3 regions of the Vibrio sp. RC2502 genome follow, and region 2 is predicted to be linked to each of the others. Evidence: predicted binding sites of a transcription regulator. Region 2 holds the regulator's gene; each other region holds the start of a gene.
The links. The regulator CRP, encoded in region 2, controls carbon source genes, mostly activating them, when cyclic AMP is high. The targets are predictions, from matches to a motif close to TGTGANNNNNNTCACA.

Region 1 (11,009 bases), 1.1 Mb from region 2:
CCAACAAGTAGAAAGTAAGAATGAGAGATCAAGAATTTTGGCACAGTAAGTGGGCCAGTAATCAAATCGGTTTTCATTTGGAAGATGTGAACCCTCTATTGCCAGCGTACTGGCACCATGCGAATCCGAAACGTGAAGACAAAGTCTTGGTTCCTTTGTGTGGTAAGTCTGAAGATCTCGTTTGGTTAGCAACGAAACATGATTCTGTGGAAGGGGTTGAGCTGAGCCAAATAGCGGTGCGTTCTTTCTTTGCTGAACACTTTTATACACCAACTGTGACCCCAATTAGTGGTATGCACGAGTTGTATCAGTTTGATGAACTGTCGATTTATACTGGTGATTTCTTTACTGCTCCGGTTTCTCAAGCCGATATCGTTTATGATCGCGCTGCGTTGGTGGCTTTGCCGCAAGATATGCGAGAAGAGTACGTAGCGCGCTTGAAGCAGCTTTTGAATCCGGGCGGTCGTATTTTGCTTGTGACATTGAACTATCCGCAAGAGGAAATGGCAGGTCCTCCATTTAGTGTGCCATTGGAAGAAATTCAACAGTTGTTTGCAGGCTACAAGGTAACATGCTTAAACGTCGATCAAGCTGATGAACATCATCCAAAGATCGCGAAGAAGGGTTTAAGCCGCTTCTCTGAAGAAGTGTACTTAATTGAAGCTCAGTAAGACGATTTCCGTACTAGTGAGTTTATGAATAGAACTCGCAAATAAAAGAAAAGCGCAGCGATATAAAGCTGCGCTTTTTTTTGATTGTTGAGAACTCAAAGATTAGTAAACGATTTTTACTTTCTTTGCGTTTTCGACCGCGTCTTGAACCGACTCTTCAATAGTTTTACGGCGAGTTAACACGACACCCAAACGACGACGACCATCGATTTCTGGTTTGCCAAATAAGCGCACTTGAGTTTGAGGTTGCGCTAAAGCCTTCGCAAGGTTGTCGAAACGAATGTCCGTTGATGTGCCTTGACCTAGGATCACCGCTGATGCAGAAGGGCCATACTGAACGATTTTGTTAATCGGCATTCCAGTAAATGCGCGAACATGAAGAGCAAACTCGGACATTTCTTGAGAAATCATCGTAACCATGCCAGTGTCATGCGGGCGAGGAGAGACTTCATTGAAAATAACCTTATCACCTTTAACAAAGAGCTCTACGCCGAAAATACCGTACCCACCTAAAGCGTTTACGACTTTCTCAGCCGTGTACTCTGCTGCTTTGATTGCATTTTCCGACATTGCTTGTGGCTGCCATGATTCACGGTAATCACCATCTTCTTGACGGTGACCAATTGGCGCGCAGAAGTGAACACCGTCCACTGCTCTAACGGTCAACAAAGTAATCTCGTAATCAAAATCGATAAAGCCTTCAACGATGACTCGACCTGCGCCAGTTCGGCCGCCTTCTTGTGCGTAGTCCCATGCTTTTTCAATATCGTCTTCCGTTTTGATGACACTCTGTCCCTTGCCAGATGAACTCATGACAGGTTTGACCACACATGGGATACCTACGTGTTCTACTGCGGCTTTAAAGTCATCGTAGTTGTCTGCAAATCGGTAAGGGGACGTGGACAGGTCTAGCTCTTCTGCGGCTAGGCGACGAATACCTTCACGGTTCATTGTGAGCTTGGTCGCTTTCGCCGTTGGCACAACATTCAGGCCTTTCTCTTCAAGCTCGACAAGTGTATCGGTCGCGATAGCTTCTATTTCTGGAACAACGTAAGCTGGCTGCTCTTTGTTTATGATCTCTTCTAGTGCCTTACCATCCAACATATCAAGCACGTAGCTACGATGAGCGACTTGCATCGCAGGTGCGTCGGCATAACGGTCACAAGCAATCACTTCTAGACCTAGTCGTTGGCATTCAATTGCCACTTCTTTACCAAGCTCACCAGAGCCTAATAGTAATACACGGGTAGCATTTGCGCTGGTTGCAGTACCGAACATAGTGTTCCCTTACAAAATAAAGTGATGAGACAGAAATTGCAGGGGATCATACTGATTTTTCATTGCGAAGCAAACGTTTGCTTGTGGTTTTTTGCCAATAAAAAAGCTCTACATGTTGTAGAGCTTTTAATGACATATTAGTGAATTTTATACGTTAACAAAACTGACTGGAATATCTGGGTTTAGCGCTTCTAACGTAGACTGTGTGTCTGCTAGGTGACTGATTTTCCCCTTAGAGTTTTCCACTAGAGCGGCAGCCTTAATGCTGTCGAAGGTTTCGCCTGCCAACAACACTTGAATCAGTGCTACTTGTAGCGGTGGAAGGCTTGGGTTAAATGCGGCGTTTTCTGCATAAGCACCTTTAAACACACGACCGTTCGCGAGCTCTAATGCTAAACCACTGAGGTTATTGGTGTACGGCGCATGGCTCATGTTCATCGCTTCGACGGCTTGTTGAATCAATGCGTCTTCATCATCACACACAAATTGGTGTTTTACTTCGGCCATCAAACCAGACTCAATACCAAGGTCTGCTGGACCAAAAGCTTCTGGTAAGTATTCATGTAATGACTTTTCGTCGCGCTCAGGTAGCTGAACTTTCAACTCTTTAGCTGTCGACAGTTCGTTCATGAATTGGCGGCAGTGACCACAAGGGCTAAAGTTGATCGTGATGTCTTTGACACCGTGTTCGCCTTTCATCCAAGCGTGGCTAATTGCAGATTGTTCTGCGTGAACAGTTTGGCCTAACTGAACACCAAAGAACTCCATGTTTGCACCAAAGTACAGACGGCCAGACAAGCCTCGAACAATTGCACCAACATAGAACTCAGAAATAGGAGCGTAAGAATATGCAGCGGCAAAAGGAAGTAGAGCAACACGCAGCTCTTTATCTGATAGGCTGGTAGCTGAAAGCAATTGCTCAAACTGCTGCGCTGAAAGAGTAGCATCAAAATCGTCGGCTAGGACTATAGGAGCAAGTTGTTTTGAAAGTGCTTCAGGAGCGCTTGCTAGCGCCTGTTCAATGCGACTTTTCATGTTGAATCCTTGTTATTGCATGGACAGTTATTCTATGCAAAGGAGAGAAATGTTCCGTGCTTTAGATCACGTTAAATAATGCAATTGATATTTCTGTTACATAATTAGAGTGAGCTCACACATGTATTCGATTGCAATCGTGTTGAGCGTTAACTTCGTCTCATAAATAACTATATCAATGGATATTCATATACCCAAGTAATGAAAATATGCTAGCAGCGAAAGATAGCGTTTAGTTATGAATCTTGTTAGAGCACGTTAGATGGGAAGTGTGCTTTGTAGCGAAAAGCGTTTTCAACGGCGCACTACGATGAGAAAAGGAAAGTGACGGCCTGTCGGAAGGAGGACAGACCGTCACAATGACTTATTGATATAGCCAGACTGCTAAACCAAAAAAGCTCGGAGCGAGAATGGAGGTGATGATGCCGCATAGCACCAACGCTAACGATGAAAACGCTGCGTCGCCAGGTTGTTTCTCTGCGCAAGTCGCAGTACCAAGCGCGTGCGATACTGTGCCCATCGTCAAACCACGAGCAATTGGATGCTTAATGCCGATTAGGTTGTAGATTGGGTACGCCAAAATAGCGCCAAGAAGACCTACGATCAGTACTAAGATTGCAGCGACTGCCGCTTCGCCACCAAGGTGGCTTGAGATTTCCATTGCAATCGGAGTGGTCACTGACTTACCTACTAGGCTCGCGATTAAACTGATGTCAGCTTTAAATGCAACGGCGATGAGGGTTGTGGTTGCCATTGACATAATACTACCGAGCGTACAAGCAAACGTTATGATTCGCCAGTTGGCTTTGATTTGAGGGAGTTGCTCGTACAAAGGGTAAGCCAACGCTACAACAGCTGGTTGTAGTAAAAAGCTGATGCCTTCGTTGTCGGCGTAGTATGTCTCAAACGGTACATTGAGGTACGTTAATAAAGGAATCAGTACTGCAATACTTATCAACAAAGGGTTTGCAAGTGGGCTGTTGATCTTAATTGCGATTTGGCGAGCAATCAGGAAAACGACAATAGTGACAATTAACCACATATTAATGTTTCTCCTTTAGCAAGTAGTCCAGTAGCCAAGCAAGGCTGACCAAGACAATGAGTGAACCACCGACTGCACTAGCTATGATTGGCAATGCATTCGCTAGTAGCATATCGAAGTGCTGCATGAGTCCGACACTGATTGGGACAAAGAGTAAGATCATGTAGCGAATGAATAGCGTTGCGCCCGGTTTTACCCAATCCACTTTGACAAGGCCAAGTGTCATGGAGAAAAACAGTACAAGCATACCGATGACACTTCCGGGAACAGAAACGCCAGTGAATTTTTGAATAGTAATTCCGATTCCAAGTGCTCCCATGATGAGGAAGAGGGAGATGAGCAGTTGGATCAGTTGCAAGAATCGATCTTTTATCATTTTGACAGCATATAAACGACAAGCACACCATAAGGTGCGCTTGGATAAGTAGAAATTAGGAGGCTAGGCTCTCTACATAACGGTAAACGGATTTTAATATTGCAATCTTCTTTTCGTCACTTTCATGTTCGTGAACTAAGTTTTCTAAATTCAGCATATACTCTTCGATTTGGCTTTCAAATACCTCTCGGCAATGAAGTGCCCAGCGTCGTTGCTCTTGCTCATCGAGAGTGCTTGGGAAGTTACGAGCACGGTATCTGAATAGCAGCGGTTTGATGCGTTTATCGTCAAACTCGATATCTAAGGCAGCAAGATTGTTTGGATCGGTTTCGCGGATAATATCCATCGCTGCACGGTCAGCTGGAGAGAAGAACCCATCGTAAAGTTGAGTGTCCACATCATCGCTTTTTTCAAATTGACGTTCGATAGAGAACAAGCCGATTAGTTTTTCTCGAATCTCAGGGTGCTGGCGAAGTAGTGCCAAATTATCGAGACACTTCTGACGATCAATACCGATGTTTTCTGCGTTTTCCGCCGTCAACGTTTTCGCTGGTGCTAAAATAGGGCACTTATTGAGGTGAACCAGTTTCACCGGTACGGGTAGTAGGTCGCCGAGGTCTTCACGCTTGGTGTAGAGACGTTCGTGCAACTCTTCGGTTGAAAGTTCAAGAATTGGCTGCGGATCTTTGGCTAAATCAATCGTAATAACCGCGTTGTTATTCGTTGGATGCCACGCGACAGGCACAATCCAGCTGGTGTATTGGCATTCGCGACCTAACATGCCTGAGACATGCATCAGCGGTGTCATGTTTACAATATCAACCAGTTCATTCAGCTTACGTTTATGGCGCATAGAGAAGAAGTAATCGAACAGTTTTGGCTGCGCGGCTTTGACTTTCTTTGCCATCTCAATTGTTGCGATAACGTCAGCCATCGCGTCGTGCGCATTACTGTGCTCAATGCCATTTTTAACCGATAAATGTTCTAACTTGAAACTGGTGAAGCCGTCTTCATTCTCGGGCCATTCTACGCCTTCAGGACGCAACGCATGGCATGCACGCAATACATCGAGCAAGTCCCAACGCGAGTTGCCGTTTTGCCAGCTCCACGCGTATGGATCGATAAAGTTGCGGTAACAGGTGTAACGCGTCACTTCGTCATCAAAACGAATGCTGTTGTAGCCTAGGCTGGTGGTTTTGGGTTTCGATAACTCGGCGTGAATCTTAGCAATGAACTCAGGCTCGGATAGACCTTCTTGCATCGCCTTTTGCGGCGTAATACCCGTAATTAATGCAGCTTCCGGAGAAGGTAGATAATCAGCAGGAAGCTGGCAGTACATCACCAGAGGTTCGCCGATGATATTGAAGTTTTCATCTGTGCGAACACCAGCAAATTGGCTTGGACGATCTTTCGCGGGATTTGTACCCCAAGTCTCGTAGTCAAAGAAGAAAAAAGTGGGCTGATTATCTTGGTGCATTCTGCTTACCGTTTACGGAACCGATAAGAGTATTAGACCATTCAACGCTTTGACTAGCAACGAAAGATGCAAGGTGAAGTTGTGAAAATGAAAAAGCCGATGGCGAACCATCGGCTTGAAATTTTGCATTTGTCTGCTTAAGCAGCAAATAAGGATCAGGCTTTCGTTTCTTCAAGAGCCGTTTCAGCTTCTGAGGACTTCAACACTCGGCTTGCAATGGTGCCTGCCGTCATTGAGCCAGAAACGTTCAGCGCAGTACGAGCCATATCAATCAGAGGTTCAATTGAGATCAAAAGTGCAGCGATCGTTACAGGCAAGCCCATTGCTGGAAGAACAATCAATGCCGCAAATGTTGCGCCGCCACCAACGCCCGCAATACCAAACGAGCTGATAGTAATGATCGCAATCAGAGAAAGAATGAAGTTTACGTCTAGTGGGTTAATACCCATTGTTGGGGCTACCATCACAGCTAGCATCGCAGGGTAGATACCCGCACAACCATTCTGGCCAATTGTTGCACCGAAAGAAGCAGATAGGTTCGCGATTGCTGGTGGCACATTGAGCTTGGTCACTTGCGCCTCAATATTCAATGGGATGGTTGCCGCCGAACTACGAGATGTGAACGCAAACGTCAATACAGGCCAAATTTTCTTGAAGTATTCAACAGGGCTAACGCCAACGAATGAAACCAAAATGCCGTGCACAACAAACATCAAACCAATAGCGACGTATGACGCGACGATAAAACCAAGTAGGTTTAGGATGTCGGATGCGTTTGAGGTTGCAACCACTTTCGCCATCAATGCAGCAATACCGTAAGGTGTAAGTGCCATGATCATTTTTACTAAGCGCATAACGATAGATTGAGCCGCTTCAACAAACGTGCGAATTGGTGATTCCAATTCCTCTTTTTCTATCATTACTTTGCGAGCTGCAATACCAGTTAGTACACCAAAAATGACAACAGCAATGATTGAGGTTGAGCGTGCACCCGTTAAGTCTGCAAATGGGTTTGTCGGAATAAAGCTTACTAGCATTTGTGGAATGGTTAGATCGCTTACTGTACCCGCTCGGCTTTCAAGAACCGCAATTCGAGCCGTTTCACGAGCGCCTTCAGTTAGCCCTTCCGCTGACAGACCAAACGCAGAAGTAACAAGAATACCGATCAAAGCCGAAATTGCTGTGGTGACTAGCAACACAGAAATCGTCAGACCAGAGATTTTGCCAAGTGAGCCACCTTTCTCCAGTTTTACTACCGCAGAAATCATCGAAACCAACACAAGTGGCATGATCACCATTTTTAGCAAGCCGACATAGCCGCTACCAACAATACCAACCCATTCTAGTGTTTTCGAAATGACGTCGCTGCCTTCACCGTGAATAAGCTGAAGAGCCAAGCCAAAAAGAGAGCCAGTAACAAGACCAATTAAAACGAGACGAGAAAGGGTGTTCTGTTTTTGTTGCTGGGTAAAAAGAAAGAATAATATGCCTATAAACACGGCAAGAGAGGCTATCACTGCAAAATCCATAATCTGACCTTATCAATCTGGCGTGAAACGCCGACTGTTTTTTATACGGGGTTATATACTGATGCCGTAAGATAACGCTCAGGATATAACTTTAAAAATGACAAACAGGTATTAGATAGATCTAAAATGAATATAAAAATGAGAGATAAATCTCGTGAGCTTACTGTTTAGCGTGATTTTTAAGCAAAATGACTAGTCATAATGATGCAGTAGGTCGAGCATTTCTTTTCTTTGTAGATAAACAACCGAATTTTCCTGATAACTGTAAACTTGATAAATCATCGCTTTGGCCACTTCTTCGGCTTTAATCGGCAGAAAGTTAGACAATTTCCCTATCATAAGTGGGCGAATGACTTTGAATAAAGCTTGAACAAGCTTTTCATCACTTCGCGGGTGATCGCGTTCACCAACTAAAGGGCCTGGACGCACAAACACCACTTCATCAAATCCCATTTTTTCAATGTTCTGCTCCATTTGTCCTTTGCAAGCAAGATAGTGAGAAGGAGAGGAACGGTTGGCACCTAAACTAGACACCACCGCAAGGCGTTTTACGCCGACCATTTTCATTTGCTGTGCGACCGAAGTGACCAGTTCGACATCGACTTTACGTAGGTTTTCTTTACTGCCTGCTTGCTTGAGAGTCGTGCCCAAACAAATGAAACCTATATCGGGCGTTGTTTGATTTTCATTCCATTGATGAATAGTGAGCTCTGCATCAATGATTGGAATGATCTTGTTTGTTGGGTCATAAATGTCTTTAAGTGGGCGTCTGGAGAGGGAGTACAAATGAGAAATACCTGACTGAGCAATGAGGTTTTCGACCACTTTGCTGCCGATTAACCCAGTTGCGCCAGCGATGATTACGCAAGTGTTAACATCGTTTGTCATTGTATGCTTCCTCCCTAGAAAACAAGTGCTTAGGCATTAGTAGCTTATGCCAACACGCTGAAAGAGCAAGAATAAGCCGCAACTCACCATCAAATTTGTGCAGTGGCGAGCTCGATATCGCATGTTAAAAAAAGACCCGTTATTTACGGGTCTTAGGCTCAGGAGAGTGATAAGGGAATTGAGCGCCGGGTTTTGCGCTGCGGTTTGGGCTTGCTTCTCTTAGCAGGGCGACGACTTTGATTGGCAAACATAATTCTCTCTCCATTTTATTGGGACAAGTTAATTCAAGCATTTGTTGTGCCAATCGTTGAATTTATTAGGTGTTAGACATGTTATAAATGCTTGTTTTTAGTCACTTTGGTTTGTTTTTTGGTTATAGATTTCAATGGTTTGCTTGGTTGTATGGGCTTGGTTTTTTGTGCCGGATATCCAGGTGATATGTATTCGTATCACTTTTCTATTTATGTAAAAACAGCCACCTAGAATCATATTCTTGTCAATATGACAGTCAGAATGCTAAAAACATCAGCAAAAAGAGAAAATCAGATGAAATAGAATGAAAGAGGCGTACACTTATTCTCTCATTCGTCGTCAGCCTTTTATCTTGTCCCGTCGTAATGCATACGCAACTGTAGACAACGTTTCTATCGAACGAACACCAATTACTTGAAGGAATACCAAACATGGATTGCTCTTTTTCCGCAGATATTCAAACGCGCATTGATAACAAAACCAAACCCTTAGGTGCTCTAGGGTTGCTAGAAAAAGTCGCATTGCAGTTAGCGTTGATTCAAAGCCAAGATCAAGCACAAGCCGTTGAAGAGATTGTTATTCGCAAGCCAACGATGTTGGTGTTTGCTGGCGACCATGGTGTTGCGAAAGAAGGCATTAGCATCGCACCGAGTGAAGTTACCCAGCAAATGGTTGCAAACTTCCTTGCTGGAGGTGCGGCAATTAACTGCTTTTGCGATGTAAACCAAATCGAATTCAAAGTGATTGACTGCGGTATGCTTGCGCCAATCGAAGTCATGGTTCCTGAGTTTAAATCTCATCCGAATTTAATTGAGCAGCGTTTAGGAAATGGCACTGCCAATTTTTCAAAGCAAGCGGCGATGTCTTCTGAACAAGTAGCGCTTGGTTTGGAATATGGTGCAAGAGTGGCGCAAAGCACCATCTATTCAGGATCTAACTTACTGATGTTTGGCGAGATGGGCATTGGAAATACCAGCTCGGCTTCCGCATTATTGGCGGCACTCAGCCCGCTTGAGGTAAACCACTGTGTTGGTCTTGGTACGGGCATCAACTCAGAGCAGTTGAGCCGAAAGTTAAAGTTGGTTGCTCAAGGGGTAAGTCATTGTCGAGGTCTAGACGCCAAAGCTGTATTATCGCAAGTTGGTGGATTTGAAATCGTACAGATGGTTGGGGCGTTCCTTGAGGCGAAGCGTTTGAAAACGCCAGTGCTTGTCGATGGTTTTATTGTTTCTGTCGCGGCGTATGTTGCCACGTCACTAGATGAAGAAACACGTGACTACATGCTGTTTGCACATCGTTCAGAAGAAAACGGACACAAGTTTGTGTTGGAGTCATTAAAAGCTGAACCTTTGCTGGATTTAGGGCTCCGCCTCGGTGAAGGAACAGGTGCTGCGTTGGCATTGCCGCTATTGAAGGCCGCTGCGCAGTTCTATAATAAAATGGCCAGTTTTGAGAGTGCGGGAGTAACGGTTTAGTGTCTGAGTCAAAAAGTTCAAGACAAGCAACGCTACGCTATCAAATGGAGCTATTCCTCTTGGCTGTGAGCTTTTTTAGCCGCTTGCCTGTACCGAGTGACTTACCTTACAGCGAAGAGCGTATGAACCAAGCCGGGCGATATTTTGCCTTGGTTGGTGTGATTCTTGGTGTGCTTTGCGCGCTTGTGTTCTACTTCACCCAACTTATTTTCCCTGATTCCGTTGCTCTTGTATTAACGATGGCGTTCAGCCTGTTGCTCACCGGTGCTTTTCACGAAGATGGTTTGACTGATATGGCGGATGGCATTGGCGGCGGTATGACGGTTGAGCGTCGTCTTTCTATCATGAAGGACAGCCGCATCGGGACTTATGGCGCCGCAACATTAGTGATGGCGTTGTTGGCGAAGTTTGTCCTTTGGAGCGAGTTGGTGCATTTGCCTGATTTTTGGCTCGTTATTGTTGTGGCCTACACCACGAGTCGTGCCCTCGCTGCAACGCTAATTTACGACATGCCTTATGTGAGTGACAGTGACACCTCAAAAAGCAAGCCGCTTGCGAACAAGCAGTCCTCGTCTGAAGTTGCCATTTTGCTGTTTACTGCGGGCGTGGCTTCGCTCTTTCTCGGAGTAATGCAGACATCATTGATCGTCATCGTTTTGTTTGCATTTCGATTTGCATTCAAACGTTGGCTGACTAAGCGCATTGGCGGTTTTACTGGCGATTGCTTAGGTGCAGCGCAGCAGCTTTCTGAACTCTTGGTTTACCTTACTCTAATCGCGTTTTATCAAAATATATGAAGCAGTTAATTCTCGGTGGTGCTCGTTCAGGAAAATCGAAACTTGCTGAACAAACCGCAAGACAGTTGTCCGCAAAGCAGAACAAGTCATTACATTATGTCGCTACTGCGTTGCCATTTGATGATGAGATGCGAGAGCGGATTAAGCATCATCAAGCTCAACGTGGGGAAGGGTGGCATGAACACGAAT
Region 2 (11,009 bases):
GAAATACAAAGATGCGTTCTCGGCATCTGACCACGATCCTGTGATCATCGCGATTGATTTACCTGATACGGACATCGATTTACCGAAAGCGGGTGAAAACTTAGCGGTAGATGTACGTTTGCCACCAAATGCGGTTGCAGGTGACATCGTGACTGTTAGCTTAACCGTCGCGACTCAAGCTGCCGCTGTAAGTAGTGATGCAAAAGTTTACTCAGCGAGCAAGACTTTAGATCAAACGGACATTAAAGCACGCAGCGTGAATGTTGAGTTTGAACAGGCGCCAGAGCAAGGTAACTACCAACTGGAAGAGAAAGTGACAGACTCGACTGGCAACGTCGTTAAGTTTAGCTCTGCTCGTGCAGTCTCTATGACTCAACCTGAAACGGGCACCACAGATTCGAAAGACTCTGATGGTGGTTCGTTTGGGGTTGGTGCACTGCTAGCAATGCTTGGACTTGGCTTGTTCCGCCGCCGCCGTTAAGCCACTCCTGTCCTAAAAACATAGCTGTAAAACTCAAAGGCCAGCCGATGCTGGCCTTTTTATTGCGCAAAGACTTGCCTTTCTAATTGGGTGTTGCAAAATACCGCCCTCAATTGTGGTAAACCAGACAATTGATCCTTAAGCCTTGCCAAAACGGATTGGAGCAGCCGACACGCTATGTTGTTGATCATCGATAACTACGATTCTTTCACTTACAACCTTTACCAATACTTTTGCGAGCTTGGCGCTCAGGTAAAGGTCGTACGCAATGACGAAATCGACATTCAAGGTATCGAAGCCCTCAATCCAACCCATTTGGTGATTTCCCCTGGGCCTTGTACGCCAAACGAAGCGGGGATTTCCCTGCAAGCCATAGAGCATTTTGCCGGTAAGCTTCCTATTTTAGGGGTGTGCCTTGGTCATCAAGCCATTGCGCAAGTGTTCGGTGGCGAAGTTGTGCGTGCGAGACAAGTCATGCATGGTAAAACATCGCCGATCCGCCACACGGGTCGCAGTGTGTTTAAAAATCTAAATAACCCACTTACGGTAACCCGCTACCACTCTCTCGTGGTGAAAAACGGCACGTTACCCGATGTGTTTGAATTGACTGCTTGGACGGAACTGCCTGATGGCAGCATGGACGAAATAATGGGATATCAGCACAAAACCCTGCCTATTGATGCTGTGCAGTTTCATCCAGAATCAATCAAAACTGAGCAAGGACATGAGCTGTTAGCCAACTTTCTTGCACGCAGAGCGATCTGATCTCGATCACTTTTCTTAACAAATTGTTCATCTTTTTGACGGTGTAAGTGGAATGCAAAACTATGCGTTTCATGGTTGATGGTCTGCTTATGCACGCCATTTTGACTCGTCTAACCCCTGTATTACATAACTTTTGTAAAAATTCACTTCTCTATTTTACTTTCTTGATGCATAAATACTCATAAGTAGTGATTAACGGCAGTTGCGCAGCAATACGAAAAGAATAAATCACTATTGAAATGGTTAATTAAATGTAAATACAATGCCGCAATAGCTTAAATGCAAAACATTATTTGCTGGCAACGATGGCCGGTTAAATTCGCTTATCTGCTACGCATGCGGTATCAAGAAGGAATGTGCAATGACAACGGAAATTAAAGTAGAGCGCGGTTTATTCGATGAGGTGATGGTACCTTGCTATAACCCGATGGAAATGATCCCTGTAAGAGGCAAAGGCTCACGTATTTGGGATCAGGACGATAACGAGTACATCGACTTTGCTGGTGGTATTGCAGTGAGCTGCTTGGGTCATTGTCATCCAGTAATGGTTGATGCGTTGACTGAGCAAGGCAACAAGCTGTGGCATCTAAGTAACGTGATGACGAACGAGCCGGCACTTCGCCTTGCGAAAAAGCTAACTGAAGTGAGCTTTGCTGAGCGCGTATTCTTTGCTAACTCGGGCGCAGAAGCAAACGAAGCGGCACTGAAATTAGCACGCCGTTACGCGGCAGATGTTCATGGCCCTGAAAAATCAGAAATCATCGCCTTTAAACAAGGTTTCCACGGTCGTACATTCTTTACTGTGACGGTTGGCGGTCAAGCGGCTTACTCAGACGGTTTTGGTCCTAAGCCAGGCGATGTTACGCATTTACCATACAACGATATCGAAGCACTTCAAGCACACATGTCAGATCGCACATGTGCGGTTATGATGGAGCCGCTACAAGGTGAAGGCGGTATCGTGCCACCAACTCCGGAATTTGCCCAAGCAGTACGTGAACTGTGTGACAAGCACAACGCACTACTTATCTTTGATGAAGTTCAAACGGGTAACGGACGTACTGGTCATTTCTATGCTTACCAAGGTCTAGGTATCACGCCAGACATTCTAAGCACAGCAAAATCACTGGGTGGTGGTTTCCCTATCGGTGCAATGCTAACAACAGCAAAACTGGCTGAGCATCTGAAAGTGGGCACTCACGGTTCAACATACGGTGGTAACCCATTGGCATGTGCAGTGGCAGAAGCGGTCGTTAACGAAGTGACAAAACCAGAAGTGCTTGCTGGTGTTTTAGAGCGCGAAGCGCTGTTCCGCGCAGGTCTAGAAAAGATCAATGCGAAGTACAACCTATTCTCTGAAGTTCGTGGCAAAGGTCTATTGCTAGGCGCTGCGTTGAATGAAGAGTGGCAAGGCCGTGCACGTGATGTGCTGGTTGCTGCAGGTAAACAAGGTCTATTGGTATTGGTTGCGGGTGCCAATGTCGTGCGTTTCACACCATCACTCGTTATCACACAACAAGAAATTGAAGAAGGCTTGGCGAAACTGGATAAAGCCATCGCGACTTTAGTTTAAGCGCGATATCAGTTTAAACGTCAACGCAGACACCCCCGTCAAGGATCTCTGATGGGGGAATTGTTCCTACAATATAGTTAGGATCTTCTTGCATCTGGAGGGAGTATTGATGCTAGTAGTTCGCCCTATCGCGATGTCGGATTACGACGCGCTGCACACTTGTGCGGTGGAGTCTGGTCACGGATTTACATCTCTACCGGTTAACGAAGAACTGTTAACCAATCGAATCAAACACTCGGAGTACAGCTTTGGTAAGCCCGACGTGACCGAGCCCGGTGACGAAGGCTACCTAATGGTGGGTTTTGACTCTGAATCGGGTGAGGTTGCGGGTACCACCGGAATCGAAGCATCTATTGGCTGGGACGTACCGTTCTACTCATATCACATCAGTAAAGTGGTTCACTCTTCGCCAAAACTCGGCGTAAATAACGTCGTTAAACTACTGACATTTGGCAACAACTACACGGGGAACAGTGAGATTTGTACGCTGTTCCTACGCGAAAAATATCGCCAGGGCTTAAATGGCCGTCTGATGTCTAAGTGCCGTTTTCTTATGATGGCGGAGCACCCAGAGCGTTTCTCTAAAACCATCTTTGCCGAGATGCGTGGCGTCTCTGATGCGAATGGTAATTCTCCATTCTGGCAATGGTTACAAGAGCATTTCTTCTCTATTGATTTCACACTTGCAGATTATCTTACCGGCATCGGCAAGAAAGGCTTTATCGCTGACTTGATGCCAAAGCTGCCAATTTACATCAACCTATTGAGCCCAGAAGCACAAGCGGTGATTGGCCAAGTGCATGACAACACGCGCCCAGCGCTGAAGCTGTTAGAGCGTGAAGGATTTACCAACCGTGGCTACGTCGACATCTTCGATGGCGGTCCAACGGTTGAGTGTGACTTACGCAATATCGAATCGGTACGTCATTCATTCCGTGCTCAAGTCAAAATCTCAGCGCATACCAGCACTCAAGACTTCTTGATGTGTAACTCGTCATTCGAGAACTTCCGTGCCGCTGCAGCAAAAGCCGCGTACGACGCAGAAACGCAAAGCGTTGTGTTGGCGCCTGAATTAGCTGATGCGCTCTTGGTGAAGGACGGGGATTTCGTTCGCCTTCTACCGCAGTAACAGACGACAGAATTTAAGGATAGTAACAATGACACATTGGATTGCAGGTGAATGGGTACAAGGTCAGGGTGAAGAGTTTGTGTCTCTGTCGCCGTACAACCAAGAAGTAATTTGGCGCGGTAACGGTGCAACGGCGGAACAAGTAGACCAAGCCGTTGCTGCAGCGCGTGCTGCGTTCGTCGAATGGAAAAAACGTCCATTCGCTGAACGCGAAGCAATTGTGTTGGCTTTTGCTGAAAAAGTGAAAGAAAACAGTGAAAAAATTGCCGAAGTGATCGCGAAAGAAACGGGTAAACCAATTTGGGAAACGCGCACAGAAGCGGCTGCAATGGCTGGAAAAATCGCTATTTCTATTCGTGCCTACCATGACCGTACTGGTGAAGCGACTCGCGAAGCAGCGGGCAACCAGATTGTATTGCGACATCGCCCTCTTGGCGTAATGGCGGTGTTTGGGCCATATAACTTCCCTGGTCACTTACCGAATGGCCACATCGTTCCTGCCTTGCTAGCGGGGAACACAGTTGTGTTCAAACCATCTGAGCAAACGCCTTGGACTGGCGAGCTAGCTATGAAATTGTGGGAAGAAGCGGGTTTGCCAAAAGGCGTGATCAACCTTGTTCAAGGTGCGAAGGAAACCGGTATTGCGTTGGCTGATGCGAAAGGTATTGATGGCATTCTGTTTACGGGCAGTGCGAACACGGGTCACATTCTGCATCGTCAGTTTGCAGGTCAACCAGGCAAGATGTTAGCGCTAGAAATGGGTGGCAACAACCCGATGGTCATCTCTGATAACTACGGTGATTTGGATGCAACGGTGTACACCATCATCCAATCGGCATTCATCAGTGCTGGTCAACGTTGTACTTGTGCTCGTCGTCTATACGTGCCGTTTGGTGAGAAAGGGGATGCTCTGATCACTAAGCTGGTGGAAGCGACGAAAAACATTCGCATGGATCAACCATTCGCAGAACCTGCGCCATTTATGGGCCCACAAATCTCTGTGGCTGCGGCGAAGTTCATTCTTGATGCGCAAGCAAACCTGCAATCTCTAGGCGGTGAAAGCTTAATTGAAGCGAAAGCAGGAGAGGCGGCGTTTGTTTCTCCTGGCATCATCGATGTGACTAACATTGCTGAGTTGCCAGATGAAGAATACTTCGGACCGCTGCTGCAAGTCGTGCGCTATGAAGGTTTAGATAAGGCCGTAGAGCTGGCGAATGACACGCGCTTTGGCTTGTCGGCAGGTCTTGTATCAACAGACGATCAAGAATGGGAATACTTTGTTGACCACATTCGCGCAGGCATCGTAAACCGCAACCGTCAATTGACGGGCGCAAGTGGTGACGCACCGTTTGGTGGCCCAGGTGCATCAGGCAACCTTCGTCCAAGCGCGTACTACGCGGCGGATTACTGTGCTTACCCTATGGCATCCATGGAAGGGCAGGAGACGGAATTACCTGCGACATTGAGCCCAGGCGTGACGCTTTAAGTTTCAATAACAGGGTCACGACCATGCATCGTGGCCCAATGTGCTGACGCATCATTTAGGTTTGGGTAGTACGCGTTGGCATTACACGGCAAGTGAGCACAGACTCAAAAAGCGTGTTTGACTGACTGACATTTACCGTCACAGGTTGATGGTTGCTCGTTCATTATTCTGGACAGCTTTTGGGCTGTGAACGAGCGACCACACTCTTATCTTAATCCTACATCTCGTAACAAGGAGTCGTTATGACGCCCGATGTGTTATTTGAATCGCTATGGCAAGACTACATCCAACGTCTTTGTCCTTCTGCTGCTAAGGTGCATCAGCTTCTACAAGAAGATGAGGCTCTGATTAATGATCATATTGCTTTACGCACTTTCAATGTTGAACCGCTAGGTATCGAGACATTGGCGAAACCGTTTTTAGCTGCTGGCTATAAAGCGTGTGGGGACTACGTATTTGAGAGCAAAAAACTGGTCGCAAAACACTATGAGCACCCAGATCCGAAGCAGCCTAAAGTCTTCATCAGTGAGCTGAAAGTCGAAGAGTGTTCGCCAGAGCTGCAAGATATTGTGGCGAAACTGGTTGCGCAAGTGGATGCTGAAAAACTGTCGGGCAGTGCATTTCTGCATGGCGGTCGCTTATGGGAGCTAAGCTTTGCTGATTACCAAACGTTGGCTAAAGAGAGCGAGTATGCGTCTTGGCTGGCCGCGCACGGTTATGGTGCTAATCACTTTACGGTGAGTGTGAATCAGTTGAATCAACACGATGAAGTCAAACAGGTTAACGACCATCTTCGTCAAGCAGGGTTTGTGATCAATGAGTCGGGCGGTGAGGTGAAGGGTTCACCGGAAGTGCTGCTTGAGCAATCGTCGACGATGGCAGACAAAGTGCCAGTGACCTTCGAAGAAGGTTCGGAAATTATCCCAGGTGGCTTTTACGAGTTTGCTAAACGTTACCCAATGGAGAATGGCGAGTTGTATCCAGGATTTGTTGCCGCTTCAGCAGACAAAATTTTTGAAAGCACTAATGGTTAAACGTACCAATGGCTAAACGCCATGGAATACCTTGGGCTAACCTGCTAGTTCGTTAGCCTCTTGCGACCTAGAGCCTGACTGCAAGGCAAATAAAAAGCCACCAATGTCGCCATTGGTGGCTTTTATAATTTTGTTCGTGTCACTCTAAATTGAGATTAACGAGTACCGTAAACCACGATAGTTTTACCGTGCGCAGAGATTAGGTTCTGCTCTTCTAGCATCTTCAAGATACGACCTACTGTCTCACGAGAACAGCCAACGATTTGACCGATTTCTTGACGAGTGATCTTGATTTGCATGCCGTCTGGGTGAGTCATCGCATCTGGTTGTTTAGCAAGGTTCAGAAGCGTCTGAGCGATACGACCAGTTACGTCTAGGAACGCTAGGTCACCCACTTTTTGGCTAGTTACTTGAAGACGACGAGCCATCTGCGCAGAAAGACGCATTAGGATGTCTGGGTTTACTTGGATAAGCTGACGGAACTTCTTGAAAGAAATTTCAGCAACTTCACAAGGAGATTTAGCGCGAACCCAAGCTGTACGCTCTTGGTCTTCTTCGAATAGACCAAGTTCACCAATAAAGTCACCTTGGTTTAGGTAAGAAAGAATCATTTCCTTACCTTCTTCGTCCTTGATAAGAACCGCAACAGAGCCTTTAACGATGTAGTACAACGTTTCAGCTTTTTCACCTGCGTGAATTAGCGTGCTCTTTGATGGGTACTTATGAATATGACAGTGTGAAAGAAACCACTCTAATGTTGGGTCGGTTTGAGGTTTACCTAGAACCATAATATCTCACTTCCTCTGCAGGGTACGCTTGCGCTATCCATATTTTAGCTAAGCCTGAATTAGGCTTACTAGAATAAGAGCACTTTTTATATGCTGCAAGCTCTCTTGTGTTTCGGTAAGAAATAGTATCCTTTTTCGAAAACGATTTCTTGATTTTAATCGTGCCATGATTGAGATTTTGTAAGCAAAACTGTGCACATGATCACGGTATGAAAAGTAAACATCTAGCCTGCTACGTTTTTAGCCAATTTTTCCTGTTTCAATCAGCTGTTGTAGGATAGGCCTAACTATGAGCTCCATTGCAAAGCTCATTTTGCCGCCTGGCACAACAATGGTGTTGTGGCGCGACATAAATGAGCCATCAATCATGGCCAGCAGATATGGGAAGTCGACATTCTTAATGCCGCGCAGACGAATCACCACAAAACTTTCATCTAAACTCGGAATGCCTTTGGCGTTAAGCGGGTTGGAGGTATCGACGGTTGGGACGCGTTGAAAGTTGATGTGAGTACGAGAAAACTGCGGAGTGATGTAATTGAGGTAATCGTCCATTGAGCGCACGATTGAGTCCATCACCGCTTCACGCGAATGGCCGCGATCGCGAGTGTCGCGCACGAATTTTTGGATCCACTCTAAGTTCACAATTGGCACCATGCCAATCAAGAAATCCACATGCTGAGCAACATTAACATCGCCATCAACCACACCACCATGCAGCCCTTCATAAAACAGCACGTCGCTGTTTTCAGGTAAGTCTTGCCACGGTGTAAATGTGCCTGGCATTTGATTGTAGGGAACTGCTTCGTCAAAGGTGTGCAGATAACGGCGCACACTGCCAGTGCCGTCATGACCGAACTTACGGAAAAACTCTTCTAATCCCGGGAAGTCATTCGCTTGCGGACCAAAGTAACTGATGTGTCGGCCTTGCTCGCGGGCTTTGCGAATTTCGATGTCCATTTCAGGGCGAGTAAAGCGATGGAAGCTGTCTCCTTCCACCCATGCCGGCCTGATGTTCATCATATTGAACATCTTGCGGAATGCTTCAGACGTCGTGGTTGTGCCGGCACCGGATGAACCAGTAACCGCAATGATTGGGTGTTTAGCTGACATGACAAACCTTGTCGAAAATTACGTACCTGTAAAGTGCAGCAGCGAACCGCTGCACGGTCGATAACCCACTATAGCATGTAACAACGACTTGTCATCGAGTGGGATACGGTAAAAATGTGAACGTGCTAAAACTTTGCTTTGAGTTGAATATCAACCGTTTCATGCAGTTCTGAGAACACGATGACGGCTTCACCTTTTTCTAGTTGCGTCTTCACTTGATCGATTTTGTTTTGCAGTGAAATTTCAACCGCGCCATAGTCGGTGCCTTCGCGTAGTACGAACTCACGAATTAGATTTTCCAGTGTTTCTGGCGCGATGTCTTGCCAAGGAATGATCATAAATACCTCAAACTTTTATGATGAAAGGCTAGTTTACTGTGTTCGCGGTTTGGATACAGCTGAAAGGTACTCTGCCGCGACACTTTCGTAGTACGCGGGCAGGGCTTCCTCTAACCAGAACTTTGGTTTTAATGCCGTACCAGTCAGAAAACCAACGTGTCCGCCGTGCTCAAACAGACGGTAATCAATGTTATCTGGCAGAACAAATTTGGGGATCACCTCTTCGGTCATGAACGGGTCGTCTTTGGCGTGGATGATCAAAGTTGGCAAGGTGATCTGCTGTAACTTGCTCAATCCTGAGCATTGATCGTAATAATCTTGTGCATCCTTAAAACCATGCAGAGGTGCAGTGATCAAGTCATCAAATTCGTACAGACGAGTAACGCGCTTGATGGAGTTGTACGACAGCGCCAATTCGCCATGCAGTAAATGATGTTTTTGTAGAGCATTCCGTTTGAGCGAAGAGAGTAGGTAACGGCGATACACTTTGGAAAAGCCCTGCTCAATTCGATTGGCACAAGCCGCCAAATCCAGTGGTGCAGAGACGATGGTGGCCGCTTTTAAAATCGGGTCATCTTTGTATTGTGCTAAGTAGTTCGCCAGCATATTGCCACCAAGGGAGATGCCGACGGCGACTTTTGGATTGTTTGGAAAGCGCAGATGAAGGTGTTCCAAAAAGAAGCGAGCATCCGTTACTTCTCCTGAATGGTATGCGCGAGCTTTTTTGTTCGGTTTGCCGCTACAGCCACGAAAATGCATCATCACCGATAACCAACCAGATTTCGCAAACGCATTCATCAGGCCGTTTGCATACGGGCTATAGAAGCATCCTTCCAAGCCATGAAACAAAACGAAGATGGGTTTGTTCTGCGCGGGTTCTTTGGTGGGATCTTCACTCCAAGCGAGATCGAGGAAGTCGCCATCGTCGGTATCCAGCGTCTGCCAAATAGGCGTAAACAGCGCTTTTTTACGAATAAAGCGCGGTAAAAGGGTCTGAAGGTGCGGGTTCTTGATCCCGGCGGCTGCGAAAAATTGTGTCATACCTAACTGCTCTTATATGGTCCTTCATGTCAGTTGAAGAACTTATTAATATAATCCTTTATAAAGATTATAGGTATTCTACAGCGTTATGAGTGTTTTGGTGGGTGAATGTTTGGCACAGGGATAGCAAAGGCTTGTTGCAAATGCTCTCCACCAAGCTGACGACAGTATCTGAGCGTGAGTGGATCGCCATCGTTTTTAATCAGTGTAAGTGAGTTAATACAGTCGACCAAATCGGCTTGTTGTTGCTTTTCGAGTTGCAGTTCAAACTGCAGGCTTTCTCGATATAACGCATCGTTCACTTGGGATTTTAGATGACGTCGCAGGTCGCGAAAAGAGTGCAGCAGCGTTTCACTACGGCCAAGACAGCTTTGGACTAAGTGCCAGTCTTTCTCTTGGAAGATAAGCTGCTGCTCGTCGAGCCAACGGAGCAGCAGTAATAGATTCACGTTACCGTGGTAATTGTTTTGCAATGATAAACACGCTTCTTTTACTTCTCGCACGCCATAAAACTGCAGGCTGAACTGCCAAAGGTGTTCTAGGGTAAGAGTGTATTCCGCGTGTTTGTTTGTCATTGGTTAAACTCTAGCTCCATCTGCTCCAGTTCTTCCTGAGCAGACATCCATTCCATTTCCACTTCTTCAAGTTCTGATTTGCTCGAAGCTTGAAGGGCCAGCACTTCATTTAGTTTAGCTTTATTTTCGGCTTCATACAGTGAGTTATCCGCCAATTGTTCTTCAGCCTCTGCCAGTGCTACACCTAACTTATCCATTTTATTTTCTAATTGTGTCAGGGTTTTGCGAATTGGCGCCGTCAGTTTACGAAATTCCGCTTCGCGACGTTTTTGCTCTTTCTTCGCAGCGGCACTGTTTGCGGTATCTTTAACTGGTTGCGACGCTTGTGCTTCTTTTCGCTCGGCTTTTTGTTGTTCAGTCAGCCACTTGTAGTAGTCGTTTAGGTCACCATCGAATGGCGCAACTTGACGATCATGCACTAAGTACAAATCATCGGTGGTTGCGCGCAGTAAGTAACGGTCGTGTGAAACAATCACCATCGCACCTTCGAACGTTTGCAGAGCCATGGTTAACGCTTGGCGCATGTCTAAATCTAGGTGGTTGGTTGGTTCGTCGAGTAGCAATAGGTTTGGTTTTTGCCACACGATCAATGCCAGCACCAAGCGTGCCTTTTCACCACCAGAGAACGGTGCGACTTTTTCTAGCGCTTTGTCGCCTTGGAAACCAAAACTACCTAGGTAATCGCGCAG
Region 3 (11,009 bases), 260 kb from region 2:
AGCGATGCCTTTCTCGATACCTTCAGCTAGGATCTTAGTGTTTGTAACGAATAGATCGTCACCAACTAGTTGGATCTTGTCGCCTAGAAGTTGAGTTTGGTGTGCGAAACCATCCCAGTCAGACTCGTCTAGACCGTCTTCGATAGATACGATTGGGAATTGCTCAACTAGACCAGCTAGGTAGTGGTTGAACTCTTCAGAAGTGAAAGTTTTGCCTTCACCTTTCATGTTGTAGATGCCAGCTTCTTTGTCGAAGAACTCAGATGCAGCACAGTCCATAGCTAGAGTAACGTCTTTGCCTAGCTCGTAACCAGCAGCAGCAACAGCTTCTGCGATAACTTCTAGAGCTTCAGCGTTAGATTTAAGGTTAGGAGCGAAACCACCTTCGTCACCAACAGCTGTGTTGTAGCCTTTAGACTTAAGAACTTTAGCTAGGTTGTGGAATACTTCCGCACCCATGCGTACAGCTTCTTTAAGAGTTGCAGCGCCAACTGGTTGAATCATGAATTCTTGGATGTCAACGTTGTTGTCTGCGTGCTCACCACCGTTGATGATGTTCATCATTGGTAGAGGCATAGAGAACTGACCAGCAGTACCGTTTAGCTCAGCGATGTGCTCGTATAGAGGCATGCCTTTAGCTGCTGCTGCAGCTTTAGCGTTTGCTAGAGAAACTGCTAGGATAGCGTTCGCACCGAATTTAGATTTGTTTTCAGTGCCGTCTAGTTCGATCATTACTGCGTCGATTGCAGCTTGGTCTTTAGCGTCTTTGCCAACTAGAGCTTCAGCGATTGGGCCGTTTACAGCTTCAATTGCTTTAAGAACACCTTTACCTAGGAAACGTGCTTTGTCACCGTCACGTAGCTCAAGAGCTTCGCGAGAACCAGTAGATGCGCCAGATGGAGCTGCCGCCATACCTACGAAACCGCCTTCTAGGTGTACTTCAGCTTCTACAGTTGGGTTACCACGTGAGTCGATGATTTCACGACCTAGAACTTTAACGATCTTAGACATTAATGTTTCCTCTCGTTTCAAATATAAATGTCAATTTTAAAGGGCAGCAGCACAACCTTCGCCGCCGCCCGTATCCTTTTACTTCTCGAATTCGCCGCGTGAGTATTGACCCGCAGCCTTAACGAAACCTGCAAACAATGGGTGACCATCGCGAGGAGTCGATGTGAATTCAGGGTGGAACTGAGCCGCTACAAACCATGGGTGAGCTGGGTTCTCAATCATTTCCACTAGCTTCTTGTCCGCAGATAGGCCTGACACTTTAAGACCTGCTTTTTCAATTTGTGGACGAAGAACGTTGTTCACTTCGTAACGGTGACGGTGACGTTCATGGATCGTCGCGCTACCGTACAGTTCACGAGCTTTTGTACCTTTTTCTAGGTGACATAGCTGAGAACCTAGACGCATCGTACCACCAAGATCAGATGATTCAGTACGCTCTTCCACGTTACCTGTTTCATCAACCCATTCTGTGATCAAACCTACCACAGGGTACTTCGTGTCTTTGTTAAATTCTGTTGAATGTGCACCTTCCATACCCGCAACGTTACGCGCGTATTCAATAAGGGCAACTTGCATACCTAGACAGATACCTAGGTAAGGCACTTTGTTTTCACGTGCGTATTGAGCCGCACGGATCTTGCCTTCAACACCACGATCACCGAAACCACCTGGAACTAGGATAGCGTCTAGACCTTCTAGAAGCTCAACGCCTTTAGTTTCGATGTCTTGAGAGTCTACGTACTTAATGGTTACGTTTAGGCGGTTTTTCAAGCCTGCGTGCTTAAGTGCTTCGTTTACAGATTTGTACGCATCTGGTAGTTCGATGTATTTACCGACCATACCGATAGTTACTTCACCTGTTGGATTCGCTTCTTCGTAGATAACCTGTTCCCATTCAGAAAGGTCAGCTTCTGGCGCATCAATACCGAAACGAGTACACACTAGGTCATCAAGACCTTGAGACTTAACAAGTTGAGGAATCTTGTAGATTGAATCTACGTCCTTCATTGAGATTACCGCTTTCTCAGGAACGTTACAGAAAAGTGCAATCTTCTTACGCTCGTTCGCTGGGATCATACGATCGCTGCGGCAAACTAGGATGTCTGGTTGGATACCGATAGACAGTAGCTCTTTAACAGAGTGCTGAGTCGGTTTAGTTTTCACTTCGCCAGCTGCTGCTAGGTAAGGAACAAGAGTTAGATGCATGAACATTGCGCGTTCACGGCCAAGTTCTACGGCTAGCTGACGGATTGCTTCCATAAATGGTAGCGATTCGATATCACCTACCGTACCACCAACTTCAACGATAGCAATATCGTGGCCTTCAGAACCTGCAATTACGCGGTCTTTGATAGCGTTAGTGATATGAGGGATAACTTGAATTGTTGCGCCTAGGTAGTCACCACGACGTTCTTTACGAAGTACGTCGGCATAAACACGACCTGCAGTGAAGTTGTTACGCTTGGTCATCTTGGTACGGATGAAACGCTCGTAGTGACCAAGGTCAAGGTCAGTCTCTGCGCCATCTTCCGTAACGAACACTTCACCGTGCTGAGTTGGGCTCATTGTGCCTGGATCAACGTTGATGTAAGGGTCAAGCTTCATCATAGTCACTTTAAGACCACGAGCTTCTAGAATAGCTGCAAGAGATGCTGCTGCAATACCTTTACCTAGAGAGGATACAACCCCGCCAGTAACAAAAATGTAATTTGTCGTCATGTTTAACCTGAAATTGGTTGAATGAGGGAAATGGAGTGCTTCTGGACGGGAGATAAATATACCAGAAGCTCCTTACCGCCACAACGTGAAATCTATCACACCGTAATTTTTTATTTTTTGCTTCAAATCAAAGTGGGTAGAGACAAAGCAAAGTGCTTATTTATGTTCTGAGTCAGACTTGTCCCATAAATCGCGCTGTGACTATTTTGTCTGCAACTTCACTCTTCTTTTTTCACTTCATTCCAAAAATTGTCGAGTTCTGACAACGTACACTCGGTGAGTGTTCTTCCTGATTGCGCGACCTTACCTTCAACTTGCTTAAAACGCTTGGCAAACTTAATGTTCGCTTTGCTTAATGCCACTTCTGGGTCTTTGCCAAGATGACGTGCTAAGTTGACCGTGGCAAACAACAAGTCCCCTAACTCAAGTTCGACTTTCTCTTCATCTGGATCGATTTGAAGCGCTTCTTCCATCACCTCATCCACTTCTTCTTGAACCTTACTGACTACTGGCCCAAGCGAATCCCAATCGAATCCGTATTTCGCACATTTTTTCTGAATCTTTGTAGCACGAGAAAGCGCCGGCAAAGAGTTTGGTATTGAGTCTAGGATACTTTCTTCAGCTTTGCCTACTTGCGCTTTTTCTTTTGCTTTTTCCGTTTCCCAGTTGGCATTAATTTCCTCGTCAGACTCAAACTCAACATCCGAAAAAACATGCGGATGGCGACGAGTCAGTTTTTCGTTCACGGTTTCGACCACATCCGAAAATTCAAACAGCCCTTGCTCTTTCGCTAATTGACTGTAAAAAATCACCTGGAACAACAAATCACCCAGCTCTTCTTTCAGATTTGACCAATCACGATTCTGAATCGCATCCACCACTTCGTAGGTTTCTTCGATGGTGTGCGGAACGATGGTGTCAAAGGTTTGTTTTAAGTCCCAAGGGCAACCGCTTTCTGGGTCACGTAGCTTCGCCATGATTTGTTCTAATTGTTCAATTGGATGACTCATTTTCGTTCCTTTAAACCTTTCTATCTAAAGAAAAAGGTGAGCAGCCAAAACCACTCACCTTCTACATTATATTTTCTCAGCAGCTTTCACTAAGTAATTGTTACTTTGACAAGGCAACAAGTTTTCGCGACTCCTGAGCATAGCTCGCCTATGTGATGAGCCTGGGCCGGCACTCCGGAGTAAACGCAGTTAACGCAGTAAAAGTGACAAGTACGACGTGAAAGTTAGCCTAAGCGTTTTACCGACATAACATCCTTGATCTGCTCGACACGTTTCGAAACGCGAGAGAGCACCTCAATATTGGTCACTTCAAGATCAAAATCCATGATGGCGAGCTGACGACGGTAATCGACACGGCTCTTCATGCTGGTCACTTTGATTTTCTCGTTGGCAAATAGTGTGGTGATGTCTTTCAATAGACCGCCTCGCTCCATCGCTTCGACACGCACGGTGAGGATGTATGACCCTACAAATCCGCTGCCCCATACGGTATCAATGATACGTTCTGGTGCGTGATGACGCAGTTCTTCGAGCTGTTCACAGTCACTGCGGTGCACTGAGATACCTCGGCCTTGGGTGATGTAACCACAAATGTCATCGCCTGGAATTGGCTGACAACAGCGAGCTAGGTGCGTCATTAGGTTATCAACACCTTCTACTACTACCGCGTCTTTTTTCGGGCGACTTTGCGCTGGTGCTTTGTGCTCGGCTTCTTGAAGTTTTTCTAGCGCTTGCTGATCCTCTTCTTCCGCCGTTGGTTTATTCACCAGTGCATTAATGTGGTTGATGATCTGATTGATACGCAGGTCGCCACTGCCTACACCGACGTAGAGTTCATCCGGCGTATTGACGTTGAAGCGTTTTAGGGCGTAATGCTCTGCATCTTTTAACGTCGCACCAATCTTCACCAACTCGTGTTCGAGGATTTCACGTCCCGCTTCGAGGTTTTTTTCACGACTCTGTTTACGGAACCAAGCGTTGATCTTCGCACGAGCACGACCTGAGTGAACAAAGCCTAGTGATGGGTTTAACCAGTCTCGCGATGGGTTTGGCTCTTTTGCTGTGATGATTTCGACCTGATCGCCCATGTGGAGTTTATGGGTGAACGGCACGATTCGGCCACCAACTTTGGCGCCAATACAACGGTGCCCGACTTCTGAGTGAATGTGGTAGGCAAAGTCTAGTGGAGTTGCCCCCATTGGTAAGTCGACAACATCGCCACGTGGTGTAAATGCGTAGACGCGGTCATCGAAGACTTGGCTTCGGAGCTCATCCAACATCTCACCAGAATCGGACATTTCTTCTTGCCAATCCAATAGTTTACGCAGCCAGGTAATTTTCTCATCGTAACCACTGCGGCTGCTCGCACCTTCTTTGTATTTCCAGTGCGCGGCAACGCCCAGTTCAGATTCTTCGTGCATTTGCTTGGTACGAATTTGAATCTCGATGGTTTTGCCTTCAGGACCAAGAATAACGGTGTGAATCGATTGGTAACCGTTTGGTTTTGGGTTTGCAACGTAGTCGTCGAACTCACTCGGTAAGTGCTTGTATTTGGTATGAACCACACCTAACGCAGCGTAACAATCTTGCAGTTTGTCGGCGATGATACGTACTGCACGCACGTCAAACAATTCATCAAACGCCAAACTCTTCTTCTGCATTTTTCGCCAAATGCTGTAGATGTGTTTAGGACGGCCACTTACTTCGGCATTAATGCCACAAGCTTTCATCTCTTGAGATAAGTCTTCGACAAAATCTTTGATGTATTGCTCACGGACAATACGACGCTCAGCAAGCTGCTTTGCAATTTGCTTGTAAGTGTCCGGTTGTTGATAACGGAAAGCGTAGTCTTCGATTTCCCACTTAAGCTGACCGATACCTAGGCGGTTAGCCAGTGGAGCATAAATGTTGGCACACTCTTTCGCCGCAGCACGTCGAACTTCGTCCGGTGCTTTTTTGACTTCAATAAGGTTGCAAATTCGTTCTGCTAGCTTGATGACAACGCAACGAAAATCATCCACCATGGCAAGCAGCATGCGACGAACGTTGTCTACTTGAGACGACGCAGCGCTGCCTTCCATCGTGACGTTAAGCTGACCGATAGCGGCCATTTCTTCTACGCCATCAATGAGCTTAATGATTTCTTTGCTGTATTTTTCTTCAAGAAGTTCTCTGTTGAAAGCACCACTTGAAACCAAAGGAAACAGTTGAGCCGCCACTAATGTTGCTTTGTCCATCGACAAGGTGATCAGAATTTCGATCATCTCTCGTCCACGCCACAACAGGAGTTCGGCTTGTTCGTGACCCGCCAAAATCGTTTGGCAATCTCGATAAACTTCGATTAAGCGTGATGCTGTGCTTTTCTCTTGTCCTAGGCTAGCCACCCAGTTTTCAAGTTCAAACTGTTCATTTTGGTTTAAATGCGCGCTTCTTACCGCAACCATCTCATCATCCTAATTATTATATTTGTGTGGTTTGACTAACACCGTCCAGGTTAGTTCTTTGCCTCCACGTTGAGTGTTGGCTTTATGACCGCCCACCACAAGTAAGCGGCCAAAGTCTTAAAAGTTAAGACTTTTCAAACAGTGCCATCGATTCTAGATGGCTGGTATGAGGGAACATGTCCAGCATACCTAATTTGGTTAGTTGATAGCCTTGCTCTAGCAAGCTCTGACTGTCCCTTGCAAGGGTAGCAGGATTACAAGAAACATAAACTACACGCTGAGCGCCAAGCGCAGAAACTTGATCGATGATCCCACTCGCTCCTGCTCGTGCAGGGTCCAGTAATACTTTGTCAAACTTTTCCGCAGCCCAAGCTTGGCCGTCAAAATCCTGCTCAAGGTTAGCGTGATAAAATTGCGCGTTATTGATTTGGTTCAAAGATGCATTATTTGAGGCTTTTTCGACCATCTCAGCCACACCTTCTACGCCAACGACATGTTTAGCACGCTTTGCGATCGGCAAGCTGAAGTTGCCTAATCCACAGAACAAATCTAACACTCGTTCGTCACTTTGAGGGTCTAACCACTCAATCGCCTGTTCCACCATTTTCTGGTTCACCGCTTGGTTGACCTGAATAAAGTTGTTCGGTGCAAAAGGGATTTTTACGCCCACTTCTTGATAGAAAGGCACCTCACCTGCAACTAAGTTAAGTTGGTCAGTTTCTGGCATCAGATACAACGAGGCTTGATGGCGTGTCGCTAATTCAACTAATGCACTGACTTCTTCATCGGCCAAATTGCTTAAGTGTCGCAGCGTGATACAAGGCCCGTTGTCACCCAACACCAGTTCTACATGCCCCAATTGCTCTGGCTTTTTGAACGCTGTTAGCACCGAATAAATCTCAGGCAATAGCGCATTCAACTCAGGAGCCAATACCGGACAATCCGTCACTTGTGCAATTTGCTTGCTTTGCTTTTTGCGAAAGCCAAAGTGCAACTGACGCGTTTTCTTATCGACAAACAAACTCACGCGAGCACGACGTCGGTAACCTAAAGACTCGCCCAATACTGGCGCATCCAACTCAATGTCACTGCCAGCAAATTTTCGCATTAACTGACGCAGCGTCTGCTGTTTGTGCGTCAATTGTTGGTCATAATTGAGATGCTGCAAATCGCACCCGCCACATTCATGATAATGCGGACAAAATGGCTCAACGCGCGCATCGCTTGGCTTTAGGATTTTAATCAGCTTGCCGCGAGCAAATTTGCTCTTCTCTTCCACCAATTGCGTCACCACTTCTTCACCTGGTAATGCGCCGTCAATGAACAACGGTTTCTTTTTAAGGTAAGCAATACCTGCGCCGTGGTGATCCAAACGCTCTACTTGTACCGCTTGGTGACGAGTGTTTAATTGCGTTTTCTTTTTAGGTTGAAAGATACGTGCCATGCTCTGTGCCTGATTAGTGTCTAATTGCTCTGCTGCTTCACTATTCTTGATTGCAGCCGTTGTGTGATTCGAGTGACTTGATTATGCTTACCGTTTATCCGGTGACGTCACTTCTTTGCTCAAGGCAGTATGACTACTCTTGAGAAATAATGCGTTATTTTCCCATATCCAGACTCCGATGTAATTAGATAACATGACCAGATATGGCTTACGAGCACGTGTAATTACGCTGACTCTCGCTCCCACTCTCATTATTGGTTTATTACTGAGCGGCTTTTTCTCCTTTAATCGCTATCAGGACCTAGAGAAACAAGTTATCACTACGGGCAATAGCATTATTGAACCTCTTGCGATCGCCAGTGAATCTCACCTACTTGCTGAAAGCCGTGAAGCCGTACGTCGCCTGATTAGCTACGCGCACCGTAAAAATTCCAAACTCGTTCGCAGTATTGCCGTATTTGATGAACACCATGAACTGTTCGTCACGTCAAACTTCCATCCTAATTTTGAAGCGCTGATGTTCCCAAAAGATAAGCCGATCCCGAAGCTGGGAAATTCGGAAATCTATGAGAACTCCCTAATCCTGCGTGTGCCGATTTTATCGGAAGGACACTATTTATCAGAACTGTCTAACGAAAACCAAGGCACGAAAGCCATTGGCTACATCGCGGTAGAAATGGATCTTTCTTCTTTACGCTTGCAGCAATACCAAGAAGTCTTCTCCGCTTTCCTTGTTTTGATCCTTGGTCTTGGGCTTGCGAGCGTGTTTGCTTCCCGCTTAATGCATGATGTTACCCAACCAATCACGCACATGAAAAACGTCGTTGATCGCATTCGTCGTGGTCACTTGGATGTGCGTATCGAAGGCAAAATGCACGGCGAGTTAGACCAACTGAAAAACGGTATCAACGCCATGGCGGTTTCGCTATCGGAATACCACGTCGAGATGCAGCACAGTATAGACCAAGCCACGTCAGACCTACGCGAAACCTTGGAACAGTTAGAAATTCAAAACGTTGAGCTCGATATTGCGAAGAAGCGCGCACAAGAAGCCGCACGTGTGAAGTCAGAATTTTTGGCCAATATGTCGCACGAATTACGTACGCCATTGAATGGTGTAATTGGCTTTACTCGTCAAATGCTCAAAACGCAGCTTTCTAATAGTCAAACCGACTACTTGCAAACCATTGAGAAGTCCGCAAACAACCTACTAAACATCATCAATGACATTCTCGATTTCTCGAAATTGGAAGCCGGTAAGTTGGCGTTGGAAAACATTCCGTTTGATTTCCGTGAAAGCTTAGAAGAAGTAATCAACCTACAAGCCACCAGCGCGCATGAGAAAGGTCTGGAGATCACCTTGAAAGTGGATCCGAAGATCCCGCCAGGTCTAGTCGGAGACCCGCTACGTATCCAACAAATTTTGACTAACTTGGTGGGGAACTCCATTAAGTTTACTGAGCGCGGAAACATCGATGTTAGCGTCGAAATGCGTTCACAAGCAGGTGACTCGGTTGAGCTGCAATTTATGGTGCGAGACACCGGTATCGGTATTTCAGAGCGTCAACAAGCGCAGTTATTCCAAGCATTCAGCCAAGCGGATGCCAGCATCTCTCGTCGATATGGTGGTACGGGTCTGGGCTTGGTTATCACCCAGAAACTGGTTAGTCAGATGGGCGGTGAAATCAGTTTGACCAGTCGTCTTCACCAAGGTTCGACATTCTGGTTTACGCTTCGCCTCAACTCGACAGAAATGCCAATGAGCGATCTGATTGAAGTCGAGCTACTAACAGGCAAACAGTTGCTGTTGGTAGAACCAAACATGCAAGCGGCATCGGTGACTCAGCAGATCTTGAGTCAAGAAGGTATTCTCGTGACCTATCGTTCTTCCTTACCAGAGAACGAAGAGCACTACGATTACGTATTGCTGAACTTGGCAGCTAACCAAACTTATGACGAGCAATCAGTCGCTGCTTGGATTGAGCAAGCGAAGCGCATGGCGCCAAGTGTCATCATGGGTACACCGAGCACCGAATTAGCGCTTGCCGACCAAATCATGACCGAGCATCAAATCCAGTGCTTAACCAAACCGCTATCACGCCGTAAGCTGCTGCAAAGTTTGATCAATGAACATGTTGAAGCACCTCAAGCTATTACCGCTCCTGTTGAAACAGAAGAAAGCGAACGACTGCCACTGACGGTGCTCGCGGTGGATGATAACCCTGCAAACCTAAAACTGATTTCAGCACTATTGAAAGAAAGGGTTGAAACCGTAACGGCTTGTAGCAATGGTCAGCAAGCCGTAAATCTCGCTACCGAGAAGAAATACGACCTGATCTTTATGGACATCCAAATGCCATTAATGGATGGCGTGACCGCTTGTCAGAACATCAAAGAGCTTGAGTTAAACAAAGACACACCAGTGATCGCCGTTACCGCGCACGCCATGGCTGGGGAGCGCGATCGTCTTCTCGCCGCAGGTATGGATGATTACCTCACCAAACCAATTGAAGAGCATGTACTGCAACAAGTGTTGGTCCACTGGAATCCGAATACCTGTACAGAAAGCATAGGGAAAGTTGCGCCGTCCTACGTCGATGAACCAGCAAGTGAAGCACCTGCTACAGCTGAAAATACACAACCTGATGTGATTATTGACTGGCAAGCCGCATTGAAACAGAGCGCTAATAAGGAAGATTTAGCCAAAGATATGTTGCGTATGTTGATCGATTTCATTCCAGAAGTAGAAGAAGTTGTCGACCACGCACTTGAGCAAGACGATTATTCGCGTGAAGAGTTAATTCATGTGATCCACAAACTGCATGGCAGTAGCTCTTATTGTGGCGTACCAAGACTAAAATCTCTCTGTGCTACGCTTGAACACGCACTTCGTTCAGGAGCCAGCATTGAGGAAATTGAACCTGAAATGTTTGAACTGCAAGATGAAATGATTAAGGTCACCACCACCGCAAAACTTTATCTAGAGCAGTAGCATTCTGACTAAACTTCATACAAAAAAGCCAGAGCATTTGCTCTGGCTTTTGTTATTCAGCTTAAAGGGTTAGGATTCAAGAATCACGGTCGCAACCGCGTAGTGACGTTCATCAGAAATAGATAAGTGAACGTGATTAACGCCCATCGTCTGCGCCATTTTTTGAGCCACGCCAGACAGCATTAAAACTGGCTTACCCAACTCATCATTCGAGACGGTAAAATCATGGAAAGTCACGCCTTGAGCAATCCCCGTACCTAGCGCTTTCGATGCTGCCTCTTTAGCGGCAAAACGCTTAGCAAGATAACGCCCTTGCTGCTTGAGTTGCGAAAACTTTGCCATTTCATCCTCAGAGAGAATACGTCGAGCAAAAGGTTCACCACTGCGGC

Region 1: the regulator CRP is predicted to act here: its motif matches at 3,089-3,104, upstream of cdd (cytidine deaminase).
Region 3: the regulator CRP is predicted to act here: its motif matches at 2,815-2,830, upstream of ACYJZR_RS12655 (CTP synthase).

Annotation. Positions count from the first base shown of each region.
Region 1 covers NZ_CM141453.1:1,933,658-1,944,666, reverse strand. Annotated here, with positions in the region: gene ACYJZR_RS09170 (thiopurine S-methyltransferase) at 21-671, shown strand; gene purT (formate-dependent phosphoribosylglycinamide formyltransferase) at 774-1,949, opposite strand; gene cdd (cytidine deaminase) at 2,097-2,984, opposite strand; gene ACYJZR_RS09155 (LrgB family protein) at 3,349-4,026, opposite strand; gene ACYJZR_RS09150 (CidA/LrgA family protein) at 4,028-4,402, opposite strand; gene sbcB (exodeoxyribonuclease I) at 4,458-5,879, opposite strand; gene ACYJZR_RS09140 (L-cystine transporter) at 6,035-7,408, opposite strand; gene ACYJZR_RS09135 (NAD(P)H-binding protein) at 7,601-8,296, opposite strand; gene cobT (nicotinate-nucleotide--dimethylbenzimidazole phosphoribosyltransferase) at 8,980-10,023, shown strand; gene ACYJZR_RS09125 (adenosylcobinamide-GDP ribazoletransferase) at 10,068-10,820, shown strand; gene cobU (bifunctional adenosylcobinamide kinase/adenosylcobinamide-phosphate guanylyltransferase) at 10,817-11,009, shown strand, end outside.
Region 2 covers NZ_CM141453.1:2,986,649-2,997,657, reverse strand. Annotated here, with positions in the region: gene ACYJZR_RS13960 (ExeM/NucH family extracellular endonuclease) at 1-481, shown strand, start outside; gene ACYJZR_RS13955 (aminodeoxychorismate/anthranilate synthase component II) at 659-1,246, shown strand; gene ACYJZR_RS13950 (aspartate aminotransferase family protein) at 1,608-2,819, shown strand; gene astA (arginine N-succinyltransferase) at 2,929-3,948, shown strand; gene astD (succinylglutamate-semialdehyde dehydrogenase) at 3,977-5,434, shown strand; gene ACYJZR_RS13935 (DUF1338 domain-containing protein) at 5,677-6,468, shown strand; gene crp (cAMP-activated global transcriptional regulator CRP) at 6,624-7,256, opposite strand; gene ACYJZR_RS13925 (phosphoribulokinase) at 7,497-8,366, opposite strand; gene ACYJZR_RS13920 (YheU family protein) at 8,492-8,704, opposite strand; gene ACYJZR_RS13915 (hydrolase) at 8,738-9,745, opposite strand; gene ACYJZR_RS13910 (TIGR02444 family protein) at 9,832-10,320, opposite strand; gene ACYJZR_RS13905 (ABC transporter ATP-binding protein) at 10,317-11,009, opposite strand, start outside.
Region 3 covers NZ_CM141453.1:2,728,489-2,739,497, forward strand. Annotated here, with positions in the region: gene eno (phosphopyruvate hydratase) at 1-1,011, opposite strand, end outside; gene ACYJZR_RS12655 (CTP synthase) at 1,090-2,730, opposite strand; gene mazG (nucleoside triphosphate pyrophosphohydrolase) at 2,949-3,740, opposite strand; gene relA (GTP diphosphokinase) at 3,965-6,184, opposite strand; gene rlmD (23S rRNA (uracil(1939)-C(5))-methyltransferase RlmD) at 6,309-7,628, opposite strand; gene barA (two-component sensor histidine kinase BarA) at 7,822-10,620, shown strand; gene acpS (holo-ACP synthase) at 10,690-11,009, opposite strand, start outside.